2 regions of the Kitasatospora sp. NPDC058965 genome follow, and region 2 is predicted to be linked to the other one. Evidence: riboswitches for the same ligand, from Rfam matches in the RefSeq annotation. Region 2 holds a riboswitch; the other holds the start of a gene.
What was found. A riboswitch is a leader RNA that binds a small molecule or an ion and turns the genes downstream of it on or off. The one in region 2 is predicted to bind glycine.
Positions count from the first base shown of each region.

Region 1: linked by a shared signal. The riboswitch ahead of gcvP (aminomethyl-transferring glycine dehydrogenase) and the one ahead of gcvT (glycine cleavage system aminomethyltransferase GcvT) in region 2 are both predicted to bind glycine.

Region 1 is NZ_JBHYKG010000072.1:8,976-18,356, reverse strand. It holds gene ACFW1A_RS14910 (hypothetical protein) at 1-102, shown strand, start outside; gene ACFW1A_RS14905 (DUF5999 family protein) at 397-588, shown strand; gene gcvP (aminomethyl-transferring glycine dehydrogenase) at 680-3,580, opposite strand; glycine riboswitch at 3,812-3,915, opposite strand; gene ACFW1A_RS14895 (PRC and DUF2382 domain-containing protein) at 4,085-5,140, shown strand; gene ACFW1A_RS14890 (MFS transporter) at 5,326-6,813, shown strand; gene ACFW1A_RS14885 (DNA polymerase IV) at 6,902-8,338, opposite strand; gene ACFW1A_RS14880 (vancomycin high temperature exclusion protein) at 8,374-9,069, opposite strand; gene ACFW1A_RS14875 (MerR family transcriptional regulator) at 9,127-9,381, opposite strand, start outside.
Region 2 is NZ_JBHYKG010000083.1:391-9,771, forward strand. It holds gene ACFW1A_RS16275 (L-serine ammonia-lyase) at 1-1,020, opposite strand, end outside; gene glyA (serine hydroxymethyltransferase) at 1,164-2,432, opposite strand; gene gcvH (glycine cleavage system protein GcvH) at 2,561-2,941, opposite strand; gene gcvT (glycine cleavage system aminomethyltransferase GcvT) at 3,027-4,145, opposite strand; glycine riboswitch at 4,324-4,426, opposite strand; gene ACFW1A_RS16295 (enhanced serine sensitivity protein SseB) at 4,559-5,368, shown strand; gene ACFW1A_RS16300 (enhanced serine sensitivity protein SseB C-terminal domain-containing protein) at 5,408-6,259, shown strand; gene ACFW1A_RS16305 (ABC transporter permease) at 6,579-7,577, shown strand; gene ACFW1A_RS16310 (ABC transporter substrate-binding protein) at 7,637-9,381, shown strand, end outside.

The DNA.
Region 1 (9,381 bases), on a different contig from region 2:
GCCCCGGCTCCGCTCGGGGTGGCCGCGCACCACGCCTACCCGGCCGAGGAGCTGCTCGCCCGGCTGGCCCGTCCCCGCGCCAGGGTGACGGCCTTCGCCTGAGCCCCGCTGAAGGCTCGCTTGCGCCCGCCTCACCCCGTCGGACTACTCGGGGCCACCCGGCCGGATCAGGCCCGGGTGGCCCGTTCGGTACCCGGACACCGGCCCAGGCCATCTGAATGGGTGATCTCTGGGCATCAGTTGTGGTACGTGTCACCAAAACCGGTGCGTTCGCGCCCGTACGGGATGACACTGGGATCCAGCGTGGAAGGACCACCTTCCTACCCACAGATGCGCCGGTTCACACCTGAGTGCCGCTGCGGGGGGCGTGGATCGCAAGTGAAGCGAGGTACGAAGATGTGCCAGCACCGACCTGAGTGTCCGTCGGCCGAGTCCGCCGACCGCGAGGCGGCCGTGGTGGTCTCCCACCACCCCGAGCAGGGCTGGAGTCTGCTCTGCAACGGCGTCCTGCTGTTCGACGACACCGGCGAACTGCTGCCGGACGGCCGGGTGATCGCCCCGCGCCGCGCACTGGTGATCGCTGCCTGACCGCTGGATCCGGCCTCGCCCGGAACCCCCGCACCACCGCGAAGTCCCCGGCGGCCGTCGGCCACCGGGGACTTCGTCGGCTGGGTCCGGGTCAGACGCCGTACTCGTCCAGCGGCGGGCAGGAGCAGACCAGGTTGCGGTCGCCGTAGGCACCGTCGATCCGGCTCACCGGCGGCCAGTACTTGTCCGCCGGGTTCACGCCGGCCGGGAAGACCGCCTCGTGGCGCGAGTAGCCGTGCACCCACTCGCCGGCCAGCGCCGCCGCGGTGTGCGGGGCGTTGTGCAGCGGGTTGTCCTCCGCGGCCCACTCGCCGGAGCCGACCTTCTCGATCTCGCCGCGGATCTCGATCATCGCCGCGCAGAAGCGGTCGATCTCGTGCAGGTCCTCGGACTCGGTCGGCTCGATCATCAGCGTGCCGGCCACCGGGAAGGACATGGTCGGGGCGTGGAAGCCGTAGTCGATCAGGCGCTTGGCGATGTCGTCCACGGTCACCCCCGTCTCCTTGGTGAGCGGACGCAGGTCGATGATGCACTCGTGCGCGACCAGGCCGCCGGGGCCGGTGTAGAGCACCGGGTAGTGCGGGGCCAGGCGCTTGGCGATGTAGTTGGCGTTCAGCACCGCGACCTGGGTGGCGCGCTTGAGGCCCTCGCCGCCCATCAGGCGCACGTACGCCCAGGAGATCGGCAGGATCGCCGCCGAGCCCCACGGCGCGGCCGAGATCGGGCCCACGCCGGTGGCCGGACCGGCCTCGGCCTGCAGCGGGTGGTTGGGCAGGTACGGCGCCAGGTGCGCGCGCACCGCGACCGGGCCGACGCCCGGGCCGCCACCGCCGTGCGGGATGCAGAAGGTCTTGTGCAGGTTCAGGTGCGAGACGTCCGCGCCGAACTTGCCCGGCTTGGCCAGGCCGACCAGCGCGTTCAGGTTGGCGCCGTCCACGTACACCTGGCCGCCCGCCTCGTGCACCAGGGCGCAGATCTCGGTGATCTGGGTCTCGTACACGCCGTGCGTGGAGGGGTAGGTGACCATCAGCACCGAGAGCTGGTCGCGGTGCTGCTCGATCTTGGCCTTGAGGTCCTCGACGTCCACGTCGCCGTCGGTCAGCGTCTTCACCACGACCACCCGCATGCCGGCCATCACCGCGGAGGCGGCGTTGGTGCCGTGCGCGGAGGACGGGATCAGGCAGACGTCGCGCTGGGTGTCACCGTTGGCGTGGTGGTAGGCGCGGACCGCGAGCAGACCGGCGAACTCGCCCTGCGAGCCGGCGTTCGGCTGGATCGAGACGGCGTCGTAGCCGGTCACCTCGACCAGCTGCTGCTCCAGCTGGCGGATAAGGGTCAGGTAGCCCTGGGCCTGCTCGATCGGCGCGAAGGGGTGCAGCTGGCCGAACTCCGGCCAGGTGACCGCCTCCATCTCGGTGGTGGCGTTGAGCTTCATGGTGCAGGAGCCGAGCGGGATCATGCCGCGGTCCAGCGCGTAGTCCCGGTCCGACAGGCGGCGCAGGTAGCGCAGCATGGCGGTCTCCGAGCGGTGGCTGTGGAAGACCGGGTGGGTCAGGTACTCGTCGGTGCGCAGCAGCGCGGCCGGCAGCGTGTCGGCCGACTCGGCCACCTCGGCGCCGGCCACCCCGAAGGCGGTCCACACGGCGGCCAGGTGCTCGCGGGTGGTGGTCTCGTCGCAGGAGATCGAGACGGTGTCGGCGTCCACCTGGTAGAGGTTCACGCCCTCGCCGCGGGCGGCCACCACGACCTCGGCGGCCCGGCCCGGCACCTTGGCGGTGACGGTGTCGAAGAAGGCGCCGTGCAGCAGCTCGACGCCGCCGGCCCGCAGGCCCTCCGCCAGCGCGGCCGCGTAGCGGTGGGTGCGGCGGGCGATGTCGGCCAGGCCGTCCGGGCCGTGGTAGACGGCGTACATGGAGGCCATCACGGCCAGCAGCACCTGGGCGGTGCAGATGTTGCTGGTGGCCTTCTCGCGGCGGATGTGCTGCTCGCGGGTCTGCAGCGCCAGGCGGTAGGCGCGGTGGCCGTCGGCGTCCACCGAGACGCCGACCAGGCGGCCGGGCAGCGAGCGGGCGTACTCGGCGCGCACCGACAGGTAGCCGGCGTGCGGGCCGCCGAAGCCCATCGGGACACCGAAGCGCTGCGAGGTGCCGCAGGCGATGTCGGCGCCCAGCTCGCCCGGGGACTTCAGCAGGGTCAGCGCCAGCAGGTCGGCGGCGACCGCGACGATCGCGCCCAGCCCGTGCGCCTGCTCGATCACCGGGGCCAGGTCGCGCACCGCACCGGTGGCGCCCGGGTACTGCAGCAGCACGCCGAAGACGCCGCCCTCGGCGATCTCGGCCGGGATGCCGGCGGACAGGTCGGCGACGACCACCTCGACGCCGGTCGGCAGCGCGCGGGTCTTGATCACCGCGACGGTCTGCGGCAGCGTGTCCGCGTCGACCAGGAAGACCCCGCCCTTGACCTTGGTCACCCGGCGGGCCAGCGCCATCGCCTCGGCGGCGGCGGTGCCCTCGTCGAGCAGCGAGGAACCGGAGGTGGGCAGGCCGGTCAGGTCGGAGACCAGGGTCTGGAAGTTGAGCAGCGCCTCCAGGCGGCCCTGCGAGATCTCCGGCTGGTACGGCGTGTAGGCCGTGTACCAGGCCGGGTTCTCCATGACGTTGCGCAGGATCACCGGCGGGGTGAAGGTGCCGTAGTAGCCCAGCCCGATCATCGGGGCGAGCACCTTGTTGCGGCCGGCCAGCTCGCGCAGCTCGGCGAGCACCTGGGCCTCGGTGCGGCCGGCCGGCAGGTCCAGGCCGGTGATGGAGCGGATCGCCTCCGGAACGGCGGCGGTGGCGAGCTCGGCCAGCGAGGCGTACCCCACGTGGGCGAGCATCTTCTCCTGGGCATCGGCGTCGGGGCCGATGTGGCGCGACTCGAACGGGCTGGCCGCTTCGAGCTCGGCGAGGGTCGCGGTGCTGCTGGGACGACCGGCGGTCGGCTGGGCAGTCATGGTGGTCGAGGCCTCCTGGTCACGGACCGGCGGGGGTACGCACGCCGGGCCGCCGCCGCCTGGGGGAGCGGACGGGCCTGGAGCGGGCGAACCCAACAGGCCTCCCCCTCTGTCATCGGGACCTGAGAGCTTCGCCCGCACGGGGCCGGAGCCCCGCCGGCTTGCACCGTCGGTGAGGGTGGTGGCCACCGGCTCCCTCGCCGGCGGTCCTGCCCTGCTTTCCAGAGTGACCTATCCCGCACGGTACGGATGCCTGAGAGATTCCGGGGAGGGTTTGCTCCTTCGGCGCCTCACGCCCTGCTCACCAGGGGTGGGGACTCTCCCGAACGGGTTCGGCGGTCGCGCCCAGGGTACCAGCGCGGGCCCGGCCGGTGACCGTGCGAGTGATCGATCGCACTCCCCCGGACGGCCGACGACCAGGCCCCAACGGACGCCCCCGGCTGGCCGTTGTCCGTTACGTGGCATTTGGTGTGAGTCGAAGGTAGTAGCACCCAGGAGGAAAGCGTGCAGACCGACATCGATCCCCGAGACCTGATCGGGCACAAGGCCGTCGACCGAAACGGCGACAAGATCGGCACGGTGGACGAGGTCTACCTCGACGACGCGACCGGCGAGCCCGAGTGGGCGGCCGTGCGGACCGGAATCTTCGGGCGGGACGCCTTCGTCCCGCTCACCACGAGCGAGTTCTCCGGCGAGGAACTGCGCGTGCCCTACGACAAGGCGCTGATCAAGGAGTCGCCGGACTTCGGTGTCGGCCAGCACCTCTCCCCCGCGCAGGAGCTGCAGCTGTACCGGTACTACGGACTGGACGCGCCGTCCGGCGGCCGGACCAACGGCAACGCCAAGACCCCGACCGTCACCGGTCGCGACATGGACTTCGGCGCGGTCGCGCCCGCCGCCGCAGCGGCGGCCACCACCACCGCGGCCCGGCCGACCGCGGCGACCCCGGCCCCCGCCCCGACCACGGTCGGGCTGGACAAGCCGGTCGAACCGCCCACTCCCGTCCCGGTGCCGCCGCCCACGCCGGACCCGGCGCACGCGGCCGCCGCCGCCCCGGTCGCGGCGGCCGGTGCCGCCCAGGACGCCTCCACCATGCCGCCGCCCGCGCCGATCGAGCTGACGCTGCGCGAGGAGCGGCTGGAGATCACCAACGAGTGGCACGTGCTGGGCACCGCCCGGATGCGCAAGTTCGTGGTCACCGAGCCGGTCGAGCGCCGGGTCCAGGTGGTCCGCGAGCGGGTCCGGGTGGAGCGGGTCGCGGTCACCGACGCCGAGCGCGCGGCGCTCTCCGCCCAGGAGATCGCCGAGGCGGTGGAGGAGGTGACGCTGCGCGAGGAGCGCCCGGCGGTGCGCAAGTTCGTGGCGCCGCTGGAGCGGGTCCGCCTGGTGGTGGAGCGGTACACCGAGGAGAAGGTGATCACCGACGAGCTGCGCCGCGAGCAGATCGAGATCCACGACAGCACCGCGACCGACCCGACGCAGTCCGGCCCGCCACAGGCCGCCGGCGTGCAGCCGCAGGCGATGCCGAGCCCGGTCGCGACCGCCGACAGCCCGGCCTGAGCTGCGGCGCACTGCCCCGGCCTCCGTCCCGGACGGAGGCCGGGGCAGTTGTCCGCCCTCAAGCTTCAGCCATCGATATTTGACAATCTCAAGCACTTCTCGGCATGGTTACTTCACCACATTGACTTTTCCTGGCGTGAAGCAGCCTGACAGGCCGCCACAGCCCGTCCCCGAAGGAGCCATCCGTGCGTGAGGCAGCCAAGCCCGCCGCCACGGCCGAGCGAGCGAGCAGCGCCCGGGTGCTGCCCGCCCTCGTGCTCGCGATGCTGGCCTACAGCGTGATCCAGACGGCCGTGGTGCCGATCCTGCCCTCGCTGGCCAAGGAGCTGAAGGTCTCCGGGTCCGACATCACCTGGCTGATGACGGCCAACCTGCTCTCGGCCGCCGTGCTCACCCCGCTGCTGGGCCGCTTCGGCGACCTGCGCGGCCGCAAGCCGATGCTGCTGATCTCGCTGTCCGGCCTGGTGCTGGGCTCCGGACTCGCGGTCGCCACCCACTCGTTCACCCTGCTGGTGGTGGCCCGCGTGCTGCAGGGCGCCGGCGGTGGCGTGCTGCCGCTGGCGATCAGCATCGTCCGCGACGAACTGCCGCGGCACAAGGTGACCGGCGGCGTGGCCGCGATCTCCGCCTCGATGGGCGTCGGCAGCGGCCTCGGCCTGGTGGCCACCGGCCTGCTGCTGGAGCACTGGGACTACAAGTCCATCTTCTGGATGGGCCTGGTCTTCGGTCTGATCGCGGTCGGCCTGGTGGTCTGGCGGGTGCCGCAGGACCCGGTGGTGGACCGCGCCGGCGGCGCCGACCCGCTGGGTGCGATCGCCCTGGCCGGCTGGCTCTCCGCCCTGCTGGTCGCGGTCAGCCGCGGCAACGAGTGGGGCTGGACCTCCAACAAGACCCTGGGCCTGTTCGCCGTCGCCGCCGTGGTCGCGCTGATCTGGGGCATCGTCGAGGTCAAGGTCGCCCACCCGCTGGTGGACATGAAGATGATGGCCCGTCCGGCCGTCGCCTTCACCAACATCTCCGGCCTGCTGATCGGCTTCGGCATGTACGGCTCGTTCCTGGTGATCAGCAACTTCGCCCAGACCCCGGCCAAGCTGGCGCACTACGGCTTCACCGCCACCGTGCTGCACGCCGGTGTGATGCTGCTCCCCTCCGCGCTCGGCTCGATGGCCGCCGCCCCGGTCGGCGCACTGATGATCGCCCGCCGCGGCCCGCGCCTGCCGCTGGTCCTGGGCGGACTGCTCGGCTTCGCCTCGATGGCCTACCTGGCCGTGCGGCACAGTGCCGAGGGCGACATCTACTTCGCCTCCGCGATCTTCGGCCTCGGTGTGGGCCTGGCCTACGCGGCGATGCCGGCCTTCATCAACGGCGCCGTCCCGGCCGAGCAGAGCGGCATCGCCAACGGCATGAACGCGGTGCTGCGCACCGTCGGTGGTGCGATCGGCACCGCCGTGATGGGCGCGATCCTCACCGGTGACACCATCAAGCACCTGCCGATCCCGATCCAGCTGCCGACCGAGCAGGCCTACCAGCACGCCTTCTGGGTGGCCGCCGTGATGTGCGTGATCGCCGCCGCCGTGCCGTTCGCCATCCGCACCGTCCGCCCCGCCCCGGCTCCGGCCGACGCCGCCGTCCCGGCCGGCGCCCCGGCCGAGCCCGCCAGGACCGGCGCCTGACGAGGCCGCCGCAGCCCCGGGCCGCCCAGGGATCGGCGGCCCGGGGAACCCCCCTGTGAGCCCCAGCCCGGCGAACCCGGGCGGGGGCTCACGCCTCTTTCAGCGGCAGCGGATCGGCCGGGGCCAGGGCGGGGTCGTCCACCGCGAAGGTGCGCACCCGGCCGGGCCCCGAGTACGGCGTCTCGAACCGGACCGTCACCCGGCCCACCCCGCTGCCCTGCACCCAGCCCGGCCCGAACTCCTCGTGCGTCACGTCCTGTCCCGGCAGCCAGATCCGGGCCCGCACCGGCTGGCGGGCCCCCGCGGTGACCACCGGCTCGGCGGCCGGCCCGGGCTGCGCCTGCTCGGCCGCCGGCTCCCCCCGCTCGTCGGCTCCGGCCGCCTGCGCCGCCTGCGCCGCTTCCGCCGCCTCCGCCTCCTCGGCCTCGGCGGCCTGGGCGAACAGGTCCTCCTGGGTGTACTCGGCCAGCTGCGAGACCCCGACCCCCAACAGCCGGATCCCGCCGGTCAGGTTCACCTGCGCGGCCAGTCGGCGCGCGGTGGCCGCGATCACCCGCTCGTCGTCGGTCGGCCCGCGCAGCGTCTCGGACCGGGTCAGGGTGGAGAAGTCGAAGCGGCGCACCTTGAGCACCACGGTCCGCCCCGACCGCCCCGCCGCCCGCAGTCGGCGCACGCACCGCCTGGTCAGCTCGTCCAGCTCGTACATGATCCGGTCCCGGTCGACCAGGTCCACCTCGTAGGTGTCCTCCACCGAGACCGACTTGGCGTCCCGGTCCGGCACCACCTCGCGCCCGTCCAGCCCCCGGGCCATCAGCGAGATCCCACTGCCGTGCGCCCGCCCGAGCAGCCGCACCAGCTCCTCCTCCGGCTGCTCGGCCACCTCCGCCACCGTCAGCAGCCCGGCCCGGCGCAGCGCCTGCTCGGTGGCCGGTCCCACCCCGGGCAGGGCCCGCACCGGCATCGGTCCGAGCACCGCGCGCTCCTGGCCCGGCGTCACCAGCACCAGCCCGTTCGGCTTGGCCTGCTCGGAGCCGATCTTGGCCATCAGCTTGGACCCGGCCGCGCCGACCGAGGCGGTCAGCCCGGTGCGCTCCTCGATGTCGGCCCGCAGGTCCTCGGCCAGCGCCCGGACCAGCTCCACCCCCTCCGCCGGAGCCGCCCCGGTGAGCGCCGGGCCGTACGGACCGGCCTCCAGGTCCACGTAGGCCTCGTCCACGCTCAGCTGCTCGACCAGCGGGGAGAGCTCGCGCAGCATCGCCATCACCTGCTCGCTGATCTCCCGGTAGGCGGCGAACCGCGGCCACAGGTAGGCGGCGTTCGGGCAGAGCCGGCGGGCCACCGCGGTGGCCATCGCCGACCGCACCCCGAACACCCGGGCCTCGTACGAGCAGGTGGAGACCACCCCGCGCAGCCCCAGCCCGCCCACGATCACCGGCTTGCCGCGCAGGCTCGGCTTGGCCGCCTGCTCCACCGAGGCGAAGAAGGCGTCCATGTCGAGGTGGAGGATGCTCGGCAGGCTGCGCACCAGCCGATCATCGCGCAACGCACTGACAGGGCCGGTCAGGACGTGCGGGCGGCGTCCGCCAGCGCCTGCGCCACGCCGGGCTCGGTGGGACCGAGGAACGTCGGGTCCGGCCGCAGGAGCGCGCTCAGTGCCGCCTTGCCGGCCCCGGGGATCTCCCGCAGCCCGCCGTAGTACCAGGTGTCGTCCCGCGGCTCGGACACCCCGACCGCGTAGGAGTCGATCCCGGCGGCCCGGCACAGCGCCAGTGCCCGGCGCACGTGGTAGTCCTGGCTGACCAGCACCGCGTGGTCCACCCCGAAGACCCGCCGGGCCCGGATGCACGAGTCCCAGGTGGTGAAGCCCGCGTAGTCGCGCACCACCCGCACCGCCGGCACCCCGCGCGACACCAGGTAGTCGTACATGGTGCCCGGCTCGTTGTACCCGGTGCTGCTGTTGTCCCCGGTGACCAGGACCGCCTTCACCTTGTGCGCCCGGTAGAGCGCGACCGCCGCGTCCAACCGGTGCGCCAGGTAGGGCGTGGGCTCGTCCCCCACCACGCCGGCCCCGAAGACCACCGCCACCGGCTCGGCCGGCACCCCGGCCACGGTGCGGATCCGGTCGCCGTCGGTCAGGAAGAGCCAGGCGCTCGGCGCCAGCGCGAGCACGCAGAGGAGCACCAGGCCCTGGAAGATCTTCCGCTGGGTCCGCCGCCGACGCAGCCGGACCGCCCACCGCCCGCCGAACGCGCGCATCTGCCCCTCCCCCGCGGCGGACCGCCATGATCCACCGTCAGAGGCGGAGACGACGCGTCAGACCGCCCGGTTGCGGCGCTGGGCCAGCTCGTCGCCCGGGTCGTGGCCGATCAGGGTCTCCCCGGTGTCGGTCCGCTCGGCGTGCAGCCGGCCCAGCGTGGCCTCCAGCTCCCGCCAGACCGCGCCCACCGCGATGCCGAAGACGCCCTGACCGCCCTTCAGCAGGTCCACCACCTGCTGCGGCGAGGTGCACTCGTAGACCGTCGCCCCGTCGCTCATCAGGGTGAGCCCGGCCAGCTCGGCGAGCTCGGT
Region 2 (9,381 bases):
GCAGCCGACCTCGGCACCCGAGATGGAGGCGTTCTCCTTGAAGAGCATGCCGATCGCACCGGCCGCGAGCAGGAAGCGGACGATGCCCTCGTCGTCGGCGCCCGGGATGAAGTTCTGGTAGTAGTGCAGGACCGCCGGGATGATGCCGGCCGCGCCGTTGGTCGGGGCGGTCACCACCCGCTGGCCGGAGGCGTTCTCCTCGTTGACCGCCATCGCGTAGAGGGTGACCCACTCCATCGCGTTGGCCGGGCCGATCCCCTCGGCGCGCAGTGCCCGGGCGCCGGCGGCGGCCCGGCGGCGCACCTTCAGGCCGCCGGGCAGGATGCCCTCGCGGGACATGCCGGCGCTGACGCACTCCCGCATCACGCCCCAGATCTCCAGCAGCCCGGCCCGGATCTGGTCCTCGCTGCGCCAGGCCTTCTCGTTCTCCAGCATCAGGCCGGAGATCGACAGCCCGGTCTCCCGGGTCAGCCGGAGCAGCTCCTCGCCGGTGCGGAACGGGTAGCGCAGCTGGGTGTCGTCCGGGACCACCCGGTCGGCGCCGATCGCGTCCTCGTCGACCACGAAGCCGCCGCCCACCGAGTAGTAGGTCTTCTGCAGCAGCTCGGCGCCGGCCGCGTCCCGGGCCAGCAGGGTCATGCCGTTGGCGTGGTACGGCAGCGAGCGGCGGCGGTGCAGCACCAGCTGGGTGTCGGGGTCGAAGTCGATCTCGTGGCTGCCCAGCAGCGAGAGCCGCTTGACCTCCTTGATCCGCTCCACGTCCAGGTCGGCCTTGGCCACGTCCACGGTGCGCGGGGAGTTGCCCTCCAGACCCAGCAGCACCGCCTTCGGGGTGCCGTGGCCGTGCCCGGTGGCGCCGAGCGAGCCGAACAGTTCGGCGCGGACCGAGTCGACCCGGTCCAGCAGGCCCTCGGAGCGCAGCCGGCGGGCGAACATCCGGGCGGCGCGCATCGGGCCGACGGTGTGCGAACTGGAGGGGCCGATGCCGATGGAGAAGAGGTCGAAGACGCTGATGGCCACGGGGGACGTCCTTGTCTGGTCTCGTGGACCGGAGGTGAAGGAGACACGGCGCGGGGCACCGGCTCACGATCCAGTGTGCGCGGTGCCCCGGGGAACGGGCCCGGGCCGGCGGTGTGACGCCGGGCACGGACCCGTGGTGGAGGCTAGAGCTCCGGGTAGAGCGGGTACTTCTCGGCCAGGGCGGTGACCCGGGCCTTCAGCGCGGTCTTCTTGGTCTCGTCGAAGCCCGGCAGCAGCGCCTCGGCGATGACGTCGGCGACCTCGGCGAAGTCCGCCGCCTGGAAGCCGCGGGTGGCCAGCGCCGGGGTGCCGATCCGCAGGCCGGAGGTGACCATCGGCGGGCGCGGGTCGTTCGGCACCGCGTTGCGGTTGACCGTGATGCCGACCTCGTGCAGGCGGTCCTCGGCGTCCTGGCCGTTCAGCTCGCTGTTGCGCAGGTCGACCAGGACCAGGTGCACGTCGGTGCCGCCGGAGAGCACCGAGACGCCGGCGGCCTTGGCGTCGTCCTGGAGCAGGCGGGCGGCCAGCAGCTTGGCGCCCTCCAGGGTGCGCTCCTGGCGCTCCTTGAACTCCGGGGTGGCCGCGACCTTGAAGGCCACCGCCTTGCCGGCGATCACGTGCTCCAGCGGACCGCCCTGCTGGCCCGGGAAGACGGCGGAGTTGATCTTCTTGGCCAGCTCGGCCTTGGAGAGGATCACGCCACCGCGCGGACCGCCCAGGGTCTTGTGGGTGGTGGTGGTGACCACGTCCGCGTAGGGGACCGGGGACGGGTGCAGGCCCGCGGCCACCAGGCCGGCGAAGTGGGCCATGTCCACCATCAGGTAGGCGCCGACCTCGTCGGCGATCCGGCGGAACTCGGCGAAGTCGAGCTGGCGCGGGTAGGCGGACCAGCCGGCCACGATCAGCTTGGGCTGGTGCTCCTTGGCGAGGCGCTCGACCTCCTCCATGTCGACCAGGTTGGTCTGCTCGTCCACGTGGTAGGCCACCACGTTGTAGAGCTTGCCGGAGAAGTTGATCTTCATGCCGTGGGTCAGGTGACCGCCGTGGGCCAGGTTCAGGCCCAGGATCGTGTCGCCCGGCTGGAGCAGCGCGAACATCGCGGCGGCGTTGGCCTGGGCACCGGAGTGCGGCTGAACGTTGGCGGCCTCGGCGCCGAACAGCGCCTTGATCCGGTCGATGGCGATCTGCTCCACCACGTCGACGTGCTCGCAGCCGCCGTAGTAGCGCTTGCCGGGGTAGCCCTCGGCGTACTTGTTGGTCAGCACCGAGCCCTGGGCCTCCATGACCGCGACCGGCGCGAAGTTCTCGGAGGCGATCATTTCGAGGGTGGACTGCTGGCGGTGCAGCTCGGCGTCGACCGCGGCGGCGATCTCCGGGTCGAGAGCGTGCAGGGACTGGTTGAGAACCGTCATGGTGGCGTCTTCCCGTGGGGCTTAGGAGGTGCCGCGCGCGGCGCGTCGGCGCAAGGGCGGTGGCGGGCGGCGGGCGGGCTTGCCGACAAGGGGGCGGCCGCCGCGCTGCGGCCGCCCCCCGGGGTGGGTCAGCCGGCGGTGAAGGCCGTGTACTCGTCGGCGCTGAGCAGGTCGCCCTGGGTCTCGGTGACCTTCAGCTTGAACAGCCAGCCGCCCTCGAAGGCGGCGGAGTTGACCAGTGCGGGCTCGTCGATGACGTCCTGGTTGACCTCGACGACCTCGCCGGTGGCCGGCGAGTACAGGTCGCTGACCGACTTGGTGGACTCGAGCTCGCCACAGGTCTCGCCGGCGGTGACGGTGTCGCCCACGGCCGGCAGGTCCACGTAGACGATGTCGCCGAGCGCGCCCGCGGCGTGCTCGGTGATGCCGATCGTGGAGACCCCGTCAGCGTCGGCGGCCGTCAGCCACTCGTGCTCCTTGCTGTACTGCAGGTTCTGCGGGTTGCTCATGGTGCTCATTCTCCATTAGTGGGAAGCGGGAATCGCGCGGCGTCCGCCGAGCGGACGACGCGGGACGGAACGGTGTGCCGGAGGGTCAGCGGGCGCGCTTGTAGAACGGCAGCGCGACCACCTCGACGGGCTCGTGCTTGCCGCGCACGTCCACCGCGACGGCCGAGCCGGGCGTCGCGTGGGCGGCGTCCACGTAGGCGATGGCGATCGGCTTGCCCAGGGTGGGGGAGGGCGCGCCGGAGGTGATCCGGCCGATCGGGGTGCCCGCCGCGTCCACCACGGCGTACTCGGCGCGCGGCACCCGCTTGCCCTCGGAGACCAGGCCGACCAGCACCCGCGGCGGGTTGGCCTCGGCCTGGGCCGCGGCGGCCTCCAGCGCCTTGCGGCCGACGAACGCGCCGTCATTGGTGGTCTTGTCGAACCGGACCACCCGGCCCAGGCCCGCGTCGAACGGGGTCAGCGAGGTGTCCAGCTCGTGCCCGTACAGCGGCATGCCGGCCTCCAGGCGCAGCGTGTCGCGGCAGGACAGGCCGGCCGGGACCAGGCCGTGCGGGGCGCCGGCCGCGGTGAGCGCCTGCCACAGGTGCTCGGCGTCGGCGGGGGCGCAGAAGATCTCGAAGCCGTCCTCGCCGGTGTAGCCGGTGCGGGCCAGCCAGACCTGCCGGTCCGCGACGGTGGCGGGAAGCAGGGCGTAGTACTTCAGGCCGGGCAGGTCGGCGTCGGTGACCGAGGAGAGGATCGCGTTGGCCGCCGGGCCCTGGACCGCGAGCAGCGCGTACGCGTCCCGGTCGTCGCGCACCACGGCGTCGAAGCCGGCCGCGCGCTCGGTCAGCGCGTCCAGCACCACCTGGGCGTTGGAGGCGTTGGCGACCACCATGTACTCGTCCTCGGCGGTCCGGTAGACGATCAGGTCGTCCAGGATCCCGCCGTCCTCCTGGCAGATCATGGTGTAGCGGGCGCGCAGCACGCCGAGCGCGGAGATGAAGCCGACCAGCGCGTGGTCGAGCAGCTCGCCGGCCTGCGGGCCGGAGACGGTGATCTCGCCCATGTGCGAGAGGTCGAAGAGACCGGCCCGGGTGCGGACGGCGAGGTGTTCCTCGCGCTCACTGCCGTAGCGCAGTGGCATGTCCCAGCCGGCGAAGTCGGTCATGGTGGCGCCGAGGGCGCGGTGCAGGGCGTCGAGCGCAGTGAGGCGCGGGGACATGGCGGGACTCCCGGTCTGGAAACAGGCAGGTGAGATCCCTCCTGCCGTTGACGGGCACGGAGGGAGGTGGAGTCTCCCCGTCTGTCGTCACAACCTGAGAGCTTCACCGCGACCAGCATGGCGCGGCTTGCACCGTGGGTGGGCGCACGGCACGGCCGTGTCCACTTTCCAGATTCGCCTCGCCCACACGGTATGGGTGCCTGAGAGATTCCGGGGAGGACTTGCTCCTTCGGCGCCGGCCGGTGCCCTGGGGCACTTCCGGACTCTCCCGCGCGGGTTCGAGCGGCCAGTATGAAATTCGACGTTCGCGGACATCATGGCATGCCGCCGGGCCGGACGGGAGGGGGGTCCGGCGTTCCAGGGGTCGGTAGGCTTCTGCCCGGACGGACTGCGTGACGAGCGGGCAGGGGCGGATGGACAGTCAGGGGTACGCCGCGGGGGGGCCCGGGTGGGTCGAGCCGGGTCAGGCGCCGGCCGGCAGCGGGTGGCCCGCGAACGAGCTGGAGCAGGTGCTGACCGCGGCGCTGGGCGACCCCGGTGCGACCGCGCGGGTGATCGAGGTGCTGGCCCGCAGCCAGGTGTGGATCCCGCTGCCGGCGGGCGCCGACCCGCAGGGCCACGGGCTCGACCTGCCGACCATGGAGCTGGCCGGCGCGCCGTACGTGCCGGTCTTCTCCTCGGAGGAGCAGTTCGTCCGGCACGCCCCCGGGATGAGCTGCGCGGTGGCCCCGGTCTGGGAGTTCGCCCGCGGCCTGCCGCTCGGGGTGGGCATCGCGGTCAATCCCGAGGCGCCGGTGGGCCTGCCGGTGCCGCCGGAGGGCGTGGCCGAGCTGCGCCGCGGTCCGCAGGGCGACCGGTGGGACCCGGTGACCGGCGCGCCGGTGGCGGAGGGCGCCCGGGTCGCGCTGCGCGAGCCGGAGCCGGCCGAGGAGCCGGTGGACTTCCTGCACGCGGTGCGCGCCGAGCTGGCCGCGCTGCCCGGGGTGCTGACGGCCCGTCGGGCGCTGGCCTCGGTGGAGGGCGAGCCGACGGTGCTCTTCGTGGGCGTGCAGCTCGACCCGGCCGGGCCGGCCGACCCGGCGCAGGCCAACGCCGCGCTGGGCCGGGCGCTCGGGGTGGCGCCGCTGCCCGGCGGCGTGCACATCGTGCTGCTGGACCTGGCGGCCGACCCGGTGGTGGACTGGATGCTGCACCGGGTCCGGCCGTTCTACGAGCGGGGCTGAGGGGCCGGCGATGGGCGACGCGAGAGAAGGGCACGTGCGGTGACGACGGGAGCGGGCGGACCGGGGCCGTGGGGACCGGCGCCGGGCGATCCGGGCGCCCTGGAGCGCGCGTTGCAGCAGGTCGCCCCGGACCGGTGGGACGCCTACGAGCAGCTGCTGCGGGCCCTCGCCCAGGGCAGGGTCTGGATGCTGCTCTGGCACGGCACGCCCGGCAGCCCCGACGCCCAGTACGGGAACATGGAGATCGGCGGGCTCGGCTACGCGCCGGCCGCCACCTCGCCCGAGCAGCTGGCCGCCAGCGGCTGGTCCCGGGCGCACGAGGTGATCTCGGGCCGGGAGATCGCCGACACCCTGTACCGCACCCGCTGGGGCCTGTGGCTCAACCCGCACGCGCCCGGCGGCGGGGTCGGCGTGCCCTGGGCCGACCTGCGCCGGGTGGCGGCCGGCCTGGACCGGCTGCCGGCCGGTCCGCTGCAGCTGACCGAGCCGCAGCTGCCCGGCACCGAGGCGTTCTTCGGGCTGCTCCAGCACCAGGCGCCGTCGGTGCGCCCGGTCCGCGCGCTGCGCCGGGCCTGGGTGCGGCCGGCGCTCGGCGATCCCTACCTGGCGATCGGCCTGGAGCTCTACGACACCTCGCCGCCCGCGGTGGAGGCGGTGCGCGCGCTGATGCAGCGGGCGATCGCCCAGGCCCCGGCCGGACTCGCCGTGTCCACCGTGGCGATGAGCGACGACTACGACCCGGTGGCGCTGTGGATGCGCGCCAACGCTCGGCCGTTCTACCACCGCGAGGCGACGCCGGCGCCGTATCCGACCGGTTACGGCTACCCCCAGGCACAGCCCCAGCCGCAGCCGCAGCCGGGCTGGCCGCAGCAGCCCTGGCCCGGGCGCTGACCCTGCGGGGAACCCTTCCGGCACCCGTTCCGTTCGGCCCCGAACCGTATATCCGGCGGGTGTTGACCGCTGCCCGGACGCGCAAAACTGACGCCCCGTGGGGTTTATCGATCACGAAGATCGGTAGATCACAGTTGGGCATCCTTCACCAATGGGGGCTGGCGCGAGGCTGTCGGGAACGTGAAGAGTGCTGCGCACCGCACCAGCCGAGCAGCCGGGGCACCATGGCAGACCTGTCCTGACCAGGACCTGACACTGTCATGCCTGCCCGCGGGCCGCCTTGGGCCGACGAACCGTCGGCGAGGGGACGCAACTGCCCATGACCACACCCACCGACACCACCGCACCCGCTCCGGGCGAGCCCGGGGCGACCGCGGTCGCCACCCAGCCCTCGCGGATCGAGGGCCGTTCGCTCGGCAAGATCGCCTGGACCCGCTTCAAGCGGGACAAGGCGGCCATGACCGGCGGCGTCGTGGTGATCCTGCTGGTGCTGCTGGCCGTGCTGGCCAAGCCCATCGAGGCCGTCTTCGGCCTGGACCCGAACGCCCCGCACCCGGACCTGCTGGATGCCAACCTCGGTGGCATTCCGATGGGTTCGTTCGGCGGGATGAGCCTGGACCACCCGCTGGGCATCGACCCGCTGCAGGGCCGCGACCTGCTGGCCCGGATGATCGAGGGCTCCTGGGTCTCGCTGCTGGTGGCCTTCGGCGCCACCGTGCTGTCCAACACCCTGGGCACCGTGCTCGGCATCATGGCCGGCTACTACGGCGGCTGGGTGGACACCGTGATCAGCCGGGTGATGGACACCTTCCTGGCCTTCCCGCTGCTGCTCTTCGCGATCTCCATCTCGGCCTCGCTGCAGGGCGGCGCCTTCGGACTGCACGGCCTGCCGCTGCACATCGCCGTGCTGATCTTCGTGATCGGCTTCTTCAACTGGCCCTACATGGGCCGGATCGTGCGCGGTCAGACGCTCTCGCTGCGCGAGCGTGAGTTCGTCTTCGCGGCCCGCTCGCTGGGCGCCCGCGGCCCGCTGATCCTGTTCAAGGAGCTGCTGCCGAACCTGGTCGGGCCGATCCTGGTCTACTCGACCCTGCTGATCCCGACCAACATCCTCTTCGAGGCCGCGCTCAGCTTCCTGGGCGTCGGCATCGCCGCTCCGCAGGCCTCCTGGGGCGGGACGATGAACGACGCGCTCACCTACTACCAGGTGGACACCTCGTACCTGGTCATCCCCGGCCTGGCCATCTTCTTCACCGTGCTCGCCTTCAACCTGCTCGGCGACGGACTGCGCGACGCGCTCGACCCGCGCAGCAACTGACTCCCACCCATCAGCTGTTCCCTCACGTTCCACTCCACTCTCAAGGGGTTGATCCAGCTATGCGCCGATCCCGTACGCTCGTCCTGGCCGCGGTGGCCGCCACCGCCGCGCTGGTGCTGAGCGGCTGCAACAGCGGCAAGGGGAGCCCCTCCGCCGCGCCGTCCGGAGGCAACTCCGGTGCCAGTGGCCAGGACGCCGCCACCAAGGGCATCGTGAACGCCTCCGATCACAAGGGCGGCACGGTGACCTACGAGATGAAGGGCACCCCGGACTCGCTCGACCCGGGCAACACGTACTACGCCTACATCTACAACTTCTCGCGGCTGTACGCCCGTCCGCTCACCACCTTCGCCCCCGGCCCGGGCCAGTCCGGCAACAAGCTGGTCCCCGACCTGGCGTCCGGCATGGGCCAGGTCAGCTCCGACGGCCTGACCTGGACCTACCACCTGCGCTCCGGGCTGAAGTACGACGACGGCACCCCGATCAGCTCCAAGGACGTCAAGTACGCGGTGGAGCGCTCCAACTTCGCCCCGAAGGTCAACTCCAACGGGCCGACCTACTTCAACGAGCTGCTGGTCGACAACGCGACCCCGTACCAGGGCCCGTACGACGACAAGAGCCCCGACGGCCTGAAGTCGATCGAGACCCCGGACGACACCACCATCGTCTTCCACCTGAAGCAGCCGTTCGCCGACTTCGACTACCTGGTCAGCGCCCCGCAGACCGCGCCGGTCCCGCAGGCCAAGGACGACGGCGCCGGGTACGTGAAGCACATCGTCTCCAGCGGCAGCTACAAGTTCCAGTCGTACGACGACGGCAAGGAAGCGGTGCTGGTCCCCAACACCAACTGGGACGCGAGCACCGACCCGCTGCGCAAGCAGCTGGCCGACAAGATCGACCTGAAGATGAACATCGACCAGGCCACCATCGACCAGGACCTGATGGCCGGCAACGCCCAGGTCGACCTGGTCGGCGGCGGCGTCGACCCGCAGACCCAGGCCAAGATCCTGCTCGACCCGAAGCTCAAGGCCAACACCGACAACGCCTACGGCGGCCGGCTGGTCTACATGGCGATCAACAGCCACCAGGCGCCGTTCGACAGCGTGGACTGCCGCAAGGCCGTCCAGCTGGCGCTCGACAAGGTCGCGGTGCAGACCGCCGAGGGCGGCCCGATCCGCGGTCAGATCGCCACCAGCGTGCTGCCCCCGGACATCCCGGGCCACGCGGACATCAACCCCTACGCCACTGACGGCAACAAGGGTGACGCGACCAAGGCCAAGGCCGCGCTGACCGCCTGCGGTCACCCGGACGGCTTCAAGACCACGCTGATCGCCCGCACCGAGCGCAAGGCCGAGGTGGCCGCGGCCACCGCGATCCAGAGCCAGCTCAAGGCGATCGGCATCGAGGCCGACATCCAGCAGTTCCCGCAGGGCAAGTACTTCTCGGACTACGCGGGCGTGCCGAACTTCATCAACTCCAAGGGCGTCGGCCTGATGATGATGCAGTGGGGCGCCGACTGGCCGACCGGCTACGGCTTCCTGCAGCAGATCGTGGACGGTCGTGCGATCAAGGACTCCGGCAACAGCAACCTGTCGCAGCTCAACGACCCGGCGGTCAACAAGCTGATCGACGACGCCGGCTCCAACGCCGACCAGGCGGCCCGCGAGAAGGACTACGCCGCGATCGACAAGCAGGTCATGGACGACGCGGTGATCGTGCCGCTGACCGACTTCAAGGTCTTCCTGTACCGCTCGAACACCGCGACCAACCTGGTCTCCACCTCCGCGTTCAGCGGTGAGTACGA